2 regions of the Pseudomonas sp. ABa2 genome follow, and region 1 is predicted to be linked to the other one. Evidence: predicted binding sites of a transcription regulator. Region 1 holds the regulator's gene; the other holds the start of a gene.
What was found. The regulator FliA, encoded in region 1, starts transcription of late flagellar genes. The targets are predictions, from matches to a motif close to CTAAAGTTTNNNNNNNNNNNGCCGNTAA.

Region 1 (4,413 bases):
GCTGAACAAGGTCGCCGACGTCGCCGAGCCGCGCCAGGCCTGGCGCATGCTGCTGGCCTACCTGGCCCACGCGATCAAGACGCCGAAAATCGAGCCGCTGGAAGAGGGTGGGGTGATCGCCCTGGTCGGCCCCGCCGGCATGGGCAAGACCACCACCCTGGCCAAGCTGGCGGCCCGTTACGTGCTTAAGCACGGCGCGCAGCAGGTCGCCCTGGTCAGCATGGACAGCTATCGCATCGGCGCGCAGGAGCAGCTCAAGACCCTGGGCCGCATCCTCGGCGTGTCGGTGACCCAGGTCGACCCCGGCCAGTCGCTGCTGCAGGCCCTGGCGCCACTGGCGAAGAAACGCGTGGTACTGATCGACACCGCAGGTCTGCCGGGCAACGACCCGGCGCTGCGCCTGCAGCTGGAGAGCCTGGCGGCGCGCGGCCTGCAGGCGAAGAATTACCTGGTCCTGGCGGCCACCAGCCAGAGCCAAGTGCTCAAGGCCGCCTACCATAGTTACAAGCGCTGCGGCCTGGCAGGCTGCATACTGACCAAGCTGGACGAAGCCGCCAGCCTGGGCGAGGCTTTAGGCCTGGCTATAAGCCAGCATCTGCCGGTAGCCTATGTCGCCGACGGCCCGCGGATTCCGGACGATCTGCAGGTGCCGCGCAGCCACCAGCTGGTCAGCCGCGCGGTGGGCCTGCAGGCCGCCGAGGAGCCGAGCGAGGACGCCATGGCGCAGCTGTTCGCCGGGCTCTACCAGAGCCCGGCGCGACGCGCCGGCTGAGGCAGCGAGAAGAGAATGTTGCACCCTCGGGCGACACCGTCGCCGGAGTGAACGGCCGGATGGCCAAGTCGAAGTTAGACAAGGTGTGTAGAAAACATGGGTATGCATCCCGTACAGGTGATCGCGGTGACCGGCGGCAAGGGTGGCGTCGGCAAGACCAATGTGTCGGTGAATCTGTCCATGGCCCTGGCCGATCTCGGTCGGCGGGTGATGCTGATGGACGCCGACCTCGGCCTGGCCAACGTCGACGTTCTGCTGGGGCTGGCGCCCAAGCGCACCCTGGCCGATGTGATCAGCGGCGAGTGCGACCTGCGCGACGTGCTGCTGCAGGGGCCGGGCGGCATCCGCATCGTGCCGGCGGCGTCCGGCACGCAGAGTATGGTCAACCTCTCGCCGATGCAGCACGCGGGGCTGATCCAGGCGTTCAGCGAGATCAGCGAGAATCTCGACGTGCTGGTGATCGACACCGCCGCTGGCATCGGCGATGCGGTGGTCAGCTTCGTCCGCGCCGCCCAGGAGATCCTGGTGGTGGTGTGCGACGAGCCGACCTCGATCACCGATGCCTACGCGCTGATCAAGCTGCTCAACCGCGACCACGGCATCAGCCGCTTCCGCGTGCTGGCCAACATGGCCCACAGCCCGCAGGAAGGGCGCAACCTCTTTGCTAAGCTGACCAAGGTGACCGATCGCTTCCTCGACGTCGCCCTGCAGTACGTCGGCGCCGTGCCCTACGACGAGTGCGTGCGCAAGGCCGTGCAGAAGCAGCGCGCCGTCTACGAAGCCTTCCCACGATCCAAGTGCGCCCTGGCGTTCAAGGCGATAGCCCAGAAGGTCGATACCTGGCCGCTGCCGGCCAACCCCCGCGGCCATCTGGAGTTTTTCGTCGAACGTCTGGTGCAGCAACCGACGGCAGACAGCGCCGTATGACAGCAGCTTCTGGACTTCGTATGTACAACAAGGCGCAGGCGCAGGATTCGCAGCACCAGTTGATCGAGCGCTATGCGCCTCTGGTCAAACGTATCGCCTATCACCTGCTGGCCCGTCTGCCGGCCAGCGTGCAGGTCGACGACCTGATCCAGGCCGGCATGATCGGCCTGCTCGAGGCCTCGCGTAAATACGACTCCAGCAAGGGTGCCAGCTTCGAAACCTTCGCCGGCATCCGCATCCGCGGCTCCATGCTCGACGAAGTGCGCAAGGGCGACTGGGCGCCCCGTTCGGTGCACCGCAACAGCCGCATGGTCAGCGACGCGATCCGCGTCGTGGAAGCGAGAACCGGGCGCGACGCTAAAGATCAGGAGGTTGCGGCCGAACTCCAATTGAGTCTGGAAGATTACTACGGCATCCTTGGCGACACTTTGGGCAGCCGCCTGTTCAGTTTCGACGACCTGTTGCAGGACGGCGAGCACGGCGGGCTGCACGAAGACGCCGGGCACACCCACCTCGAACCTTCGCGGGACCTCGAAGACGAACGCTTCCAGGCGGCCCTGGCCGAGGCCATCGCCGGGCTGCCGGAGCGCGAACGCCTGGTGCTGGCGCTGTATTACGATGAAGAACTGAACTTGAAGGAAATCGGCGAAGTGCTGGGGGTCAGCGAGTCGCGCGTCAGCCAGTTGCACAGCCAATGCGCCGCGCGTCTGCGCGCGCGCCTGGGCGAGTGGCGCGCCAGCTGAGGGCTGGCCGGTTTCACGATTAAAGGGCGTATTGCCGAGCGCAATACGTTTGGGACTGTACGGAGGTCGACTTGGACAAGAACATGAAAATCCTCATCGTTGACGATTTCTCGACGATGCGACGGATCATCAAGAACCTCTTGCGTGATTTGGGTTTCACCAACACCGCAGAGGCCGACGATGGCACCTCGGCGCTGCCCATGCTGCAGAGCGGCAGTTTCGACTTCCTGGTGACCGACTGGAACATGCCCGGCATGACCGGCATCGACCTGCTGCGTGCGGTGCGCGCCGACGAGCGCCTCAAGCACCTGCCGGTGCTGATGGTCACCGCCGAGGCCAAGCGCGATCAGATCATCGAGGCGGCCCAGGCCGGCGTGAACGGCTATGTGGTCAAACCCTTCACCGCCCAGGTGCTGAAGGAAAAGATCGAGAAGATCTTCGAGCGGGTCAACGGCTGATGTCGGCCGCGAGGGTGCTATGGAACACGATGACTCCATCTTGGGCGACCTCGAGTCGACCCTGAAAAGCAACGCCCGCGAGTTGGTCGACAGCCTGGAAAAAGGCAACTTCGGCGCCGCGGTACAACTGATCAACGAGCTCAACAAGGTCCGCGACCGCGGCCTGTACCACGAGGTCGGCAAGCTGACCCGCGAGCTGCACAACGCCATCGTCAACTTCCAGCTCGATCCGCGCATGCCGCATGCCCAGGAGCTGTCGCAGATTGCCGATGCCACCGAACGCCTGAATTACGTGGTCACCATGACCGAGAAGGCGGCCAATCGCACCATGGACCTGGTCGAGCAGAGCGCACCGCTGGTCAACGACCTCAGCGACGAAGCGCAGAGCCTGAGCGCCGAATGGGGCCGCTTCATGCGCCGGGAGATGGGCGCCGAGGGCTTTCGTGAGCTGGCCAAGCGTATCGAGCTGTTCCTCGCCCGCAGCGAGCGCGACAGCAGCAAGCTGTCCGGCCACCTCAACGACATTCTGCTGGCGCAGGACTACCAGGACCTCACCGGGCAGGTGATCAAGCGCGTCACCCAGTTGGTCACCGAGGTGGAAAGCAACCTGCTCAAACTGGTGCTGATGGCCAGTCAGGTCGACCGTTTCGCCGGCATTCAGCACGACCATGAGCAGCTGCGCGCCGAACAGGAAAAATTAAAAGAGCCATCTCGGGGTGAAGGTCCGCAGATTCATGCCGATAAGCGTGATGACGTCGCCTCCAGTCAGGACGATGTCGACGACCTGCTGTCCAGTCTAGGATTCTAAGGAGTTCCCCCCTATGAGCTTCGGCGCCGATGAAGAAATCCTCCAGGACTTCCTGGTAGAGGCCGGCGAGATCCTCGAACAGTTGTCCGAACAGTTGGTCGAGCTGGAAAGCCGCCCGGACGACATGAACCTGCTCAACGCCATTTTCCGCGGTTTCCATACCGTCAAGGGCGGGGCTGGATTCCTCCAGCTCAACGAGCTGGTGGAGTGCTGTCATATCGCCGAGAACGTCTTCGACATCCTGCGCAAGGGTGAGCGACGCGTCGACGCCGAGCTGATGGACGTGGTGCTCGAAGCCCTGGATGCGGTCAACGGCATGTTCGGCCAGGTGCGCGAGCGCAGCGAGCCGACCCCGGCGTCGGCCGAGCTGCTGGCGGCGCTGTCGCGGCTGGCCGAGCCGGCTGGTGCCGAGCCCGCCGCCGTGGCGCCGGCTGCCGCGCCGAAGTCCGAAGCCGCCGCCTCCGGCGACATCACCGACAGCGAGTTCGAGCAGCTGCTCGATGCCCTCGGCGAAGCGCCGGCCGGCGACAGCGTGGCGGCCAGCGACGAGATCACCGACGACGAATTCGAATCTCTGCTCGACCAGCTGCACGGCAAGGGCCAGTTCTCCGCGGCGGCTGAGAGCTCCGTCGGCGCGGCCGTGGCGGTCGCGGCCGTCGCGGCGCCGGCCGGCGACGAAATCACCGACGACGAATTCGAGGCGTT
Region 2 (4,413 bases), 1.0 Mb from region 1:
GCTGGCTGCTCTAGAGTGGGGCCTCGTTCAGGAGCGCCCCATGCAGCTTGACCCCTCCACCGGCTGGTTCCAGGGCATTGGCCATTGCCCTTCGCCGAATTTCAATGCGCGGCCAAGCGGCGAGGTATCGCTGCTGGTGGTGCATAACATCAGCCTGCCGCCCGGGCAGTTCGGCACCGGCAAGGTGCAGGCGTTCTTCCAGAACCGCCTGCCGCTGGACGAGCACCCCTTCTATGCCGAGATCGCCACGCTGCGGGTCTCCGCGCATTTCTTCATCGAGCGCGACGGTACGCTGACCCAGTTCGTCTCCTGCCTGGATCGCGCCTGGCATGCCGGGCAGTCCTGGTTCGAGGGGCGCGACAACTGCAACGATTTTTCCCTCGGCGTGGAGCTGGAAGGCACTGACGAGCAGCCCTACACCGATGCCCAGTATGCCTGTCTGGGCGAGCTGACGCGCCAGCTGCTGGCCGCCTACCCGGCGCTGTCGGCGCAGCGCATTCGCGGCCACAGCGATATCGCCCCCGGGCGCAAGACCGACCCGGGGCCGGCCTTCGACTGGTCGCGTCTGCACGCCGCGCTCAAGGATTAAAGGAGAAGTACGATGAGTTTTCTGGTGATTCTGCTGGTGCTGTGGGTCGAGAAGTTCTCCGCCTGGCGCCTGCGCATCCAGCAGGACGGCCCCTGGCTGGCCCAGTTGCAGCGGCTGCAGCAGGGCAGTCTGCAGCAGGCGCCCTGGTTGTGTCTGGCAGCGCTGGTGCTGGTGCCGGTGCTGGCACTGGGCCTGGTGCTGCTGGTGCTCGAACCGATGGCCTACGGCTGGCTGGCGCTGCCGGTGCACCTGCTGGTGCTGATCTACAGCCTGGGACGGGGCGATCTGCTGACCGCACTGGGACCGTTTCGCGACGCCTGGCGCCGCGGCGACGGGCAGGCGGCCTACCACGTGGTGGAGCGTGACCTGGCGCTGCAGCCGGAGGAGGGTGCCGAACTCCTGCAGCAGGTGCAGGGGCATCTGCTGTGGCAGGCCTACCAGAGTTTCTTTGCGGTGATCTTCTGGTACCTGTTGCTCGGGCCCATGGCCGCCCTGGCCTATCGCCTGCTGGCGCTTTGCGCCGAACATGCCGAGCAGCCGGCGCTGCGCGAACGCGCGGTGCAGCTGCGGCACGCCTTCGACTGGCTGCCGGCGCGGGTACTGGCCTCCAGCTTCGCCCTGGTCGGCAATTTCGTCGCGGTCAGCCGCGCCTTGCTGCACGAGCTGCTCAGCTGGGACATTTCCGCGGCGCAGCTGGTGATCAAGGCCGGGCGGGCCGCCGGGGAAATGCCGGCGCCGGTGCTGGGCGAGGCGGGCGTCGATACCCTGGATCAGCTCTGGCAGCTGCTGATCCGCGCCGCGGTGGTCTGGTACGCCGGCTACGCCCTTTGGGTGCTGCTGGTCTGAGCGCAATCGGCGATCAACGCGGAACCCGAAATCCGCGGCGGTTGCATGGCCCGGATTACGCCGGCGGCTAATCCAGGCGACGGATGGTGGGTCTAATCCCCTAGGGACGGACGCTTAACCTTAAGTTACAGAGATCGGCGTCGATAACGGGTATATAGGAGGCCGTGGTCGATCCTGTTTTCGTGATGTCCGTCTCACTGCCTGCCTGTATAGACGGCGCCTACTCACATACAGATCGGGCTGCACAGGACGCCGTCGTCAGCCCATGAGAGGCTCGGCGGCGGTCCAGGCAACACTCATAACAATAATGGCAACTGGAGACGTCTAGTGAAGACCGTGTTGTATCCGGCCATCGCGCTGATGAATCGCCTCAGCTTCGGCATGAAGTTCAGCCTGATCAGCGTTCTGTTCTTCCTGCCCATGCTGGTCACCAACTTCTACCTGGTGCGTGACTCCTATCGCCAGTTCGTCGGCACCCAGAGCGCACTGGAAAGCCTTGAGTTGCTCGGCGACAGCCTGCAGTTGCGCCGCGATCTGGAGAGCCTCAACGACCTGGTGCAGATCAACGCGATGATCGGCCAGTCCGGCCAGGCCGGCGATCTGGAGGGGCGCATCAAGCAGTTGCAGCAGGCGCTCGACGCCGGCCTGCAAGGCCTCGAGCCGGTGGTGCGCGATGCCGAGCAGGCCGCCGAGTTCTCCGCCAAGCGCGACGAGATGCTCGCCGCATTGAAGAGCGCCGAGGCCGAGACCTCGTTGCAGAGCAAGACGGTGATAGTCGAGAAGCTGCTCGGCTCCTCCCAGGTGTTCATCAAGCTGGTGGCCAGCCAGGCCGGCCTCAGCCAGGACCCGCAGCGGCAGGTGCGGCAGATCACCGAGCTGATCGCCAACGTCACCCCGCAGGTCACCGATGTGCTCAGCCAGGGCCGGGCCATTGGCTCCTACTCCCTGGGCCAGGGCTTCCTCAACTCCGCGGCCAGCACCAAGTTCGACGACCTGCTGCTGCAACTGGAAAAGCTGCACGCCGAGTACGGCCTCAACCTGCAGGAAGCGCTGGCCGGCAACGTCGCCGCGCAGAACGGCCTGGGCAGCCTGGCCGAGGCCAGCCGGCAGACCCTCAAGGACAGCGCCGTGCTGTTCGAGGATCAGGTGATCATCGCCGACAGTCTGGACACGCCCTGGGCGCAATTCTACGACCAGGTCAGCCAGCAGATGGCCAAGACCCATGCCTTCAACGACGGCCTGCTGGCCTTCCTCGACAGCCAGCTGAGCGAGCGCCTGAACGACAACCGCGCGCAGATGGTGCTGCTGGTGGCGGCCCTGGTAGTGGTGTTCCTGTTGATTCTCTACCTCTACGCCGGCTTCTACGTTTCCACCCGCTCCACCCTGAAGACCCTCGGCCAGGTGATGGAAAAGGTCGCTGCCGGCGACATGACCGTGAGCTTCCAGGCGCAGAGCCGCGACGAACTGGGTGAACTGGGCCAGGTGTTCAACCAGACCGTGGTGCGTATCCACGACCTGATCGAGCGGGTCGGCCATACCGTCGGCGAAGTCGAGGGCCAGGCCGACCGCGTCGAGCTGGTGTCCGGCGAGAGCAACCAGGCGGTGGCCGGCCAGCGAGCGCAGATCGAACAGGTGGCGACGGCGATGAACCAGATGTCCGCCACCGCTCAGGAAGTGGCGCGCAGCGCCGCCGCCGCGGTGGGCAGCGCGCAGAGCGTCAACCAGGAAACGGTCAGCGGCCGCGCCCTGGTCGAGACCCAGGTCGGCGCCATCCAGCGTCTGGCCGGCGAGATCGACCAGTCGGTGGCGGTGATCAACCAGCTGGCCAGCGACAGCGCCTCGATCAGCCAGGTGCTCGACGTGATCAAGGGCATCGCCGAGCAGACCAACCTGCTGGCGCTCAACGCCGCCATCGAGGCGGCGCGTGCCGGCGAGCAGGGCCGCGGCTTCGCCGTGGTGGCCGACGAGGTGCGCAACCTGGCCAAGCGCACCCAGCAGTCCACCGAGGAAATCGAGTCGATGATCGCCAAGCTTCAGGGCGGCGTCGGTGCGGCGGTCAAGGCGATGAACGCCAGCCACCAGATGGCCGATGGCACGGTCAGCGAGTCGGCCAAGGTGCAGCAGGCGCTGGAGAACATCCTCGGTGCGGTGGGCTTGATCGTCGACCAGAACCAGCAGATCGCCGCCGCCGCCGAGCAGCAGACCGCGGTGGCCCACGACATCGACCAGAACATCGTCGAGATCAACCACGCCGGCGAACGCACCGCCGCCGGCGCCAGCCAGACCGAACAGGCCAGCCGCGAGCTGAGCGAGCTGGTCTCGCGGCTCAAGCAGTTGATCGGCGCGTTTCGCGTCTAGTCCCTGGCGCGATCCAGGCGGGCCCGCCCTCCGGCGGGCCTTTGCGTTTCTGCAGGTCGGGCGCGCAGGCTAGTGCACACGGCGCGCCCTACTGGGCGCCGCCGCTGTTTTCAGTAGCCCGCCTTGATTACCGCGATGCCCTGGTTCAGCACCTCGCGCCAGGCCTGGCGAATATCCGCATCGCACGCATTGTCGTGCTGGTTGATGCTCAGCAGCAGCGCGTCGAGCCACAGGTCGTAGAGTTCGGGGCGGATGTCCAGGCGCTGGCGCGAGTGCGATTCGCCGAGGGCGCGCAGCTTGGTATCGGGCAGGCCGCGGGCGTGCATCACCAGGTTGAGGATGCCCTGGCGCAGCAGCTGCTTCTGCCCGCTCATGTCGGTTTTGGCGAATTTCTCGCGGATCAGCGGCGAGCTGGCGAGGAAATGGCGGTAGAAATCGTCGAAGAAAGCGGGGCTGGCGCAGCAGCGTCCATAGCTCTGCATCACCAGGTTGGCGGCGCTCATGCAAACTCCTTGTCAGTGGCGGCGCGCTTGCGCCTGGCTCGTCCGTGCCGTGGTCGGCCTCAGCCGTGAATGCCGCGGGCGGTCTCGATGATGTAGGTGATGATCGGCTTGGCGAGG

Region 2: the regulator FliA is predicted to act here: its motif matches at 1,555-1,582, upstream of AC1G9C_RS03965 (methyl-accepting chemotaxis protein).

What each region holds. Positions count from the first base shown of each region.
Region 1 covers NZ_CM155239.1:1,865,956-1,870,368, forward strand. The annotation lists gene flhF (flagellar biosynthesis GTPase FlhF) at 1-772, shown strand, start outside; gene fleN (flagellar synthesis regulator FleN) at 869-1,699, shown strand; gene fliA (RNA polymerase sigma factor FliA) at 1,696-2,442, shown strand; gene AC1G9C_RS09230 (chemotaxis response regulator CheY) at 2,526-2,900, shown strand; gene AC1G9C_RS09235 (protein phosphatase CheZ) at 2,920-3,708, shown strand; gene AC1G9C_RS09240 (chemotaxis protein CheA) at 3,722-4,413, shown strand, end outside.
Region 2 covers NZ_CM155239.1:817,107-821,519, forward strand. The annotation lists gene ampD (1,6-anhydro-N-acetylmuramyl-L-alanine amidase AmpD) at 41-589, shown strand; gene ampE (regulatory signaling modulator protein AmpE) at 602-1,435, shown strand; gene AC1G9C_RS03965 (methyl-accepting chemotaxis protein) at 1,763-3,793, shown strand; gene AC1G9C_RS03970 (globin) at 3,904-4,296, opposite strand; gene AC1G9C_RS03975 (DUF2788 domain-containing protein) at 4,356-4,413, opposite strand, start outside.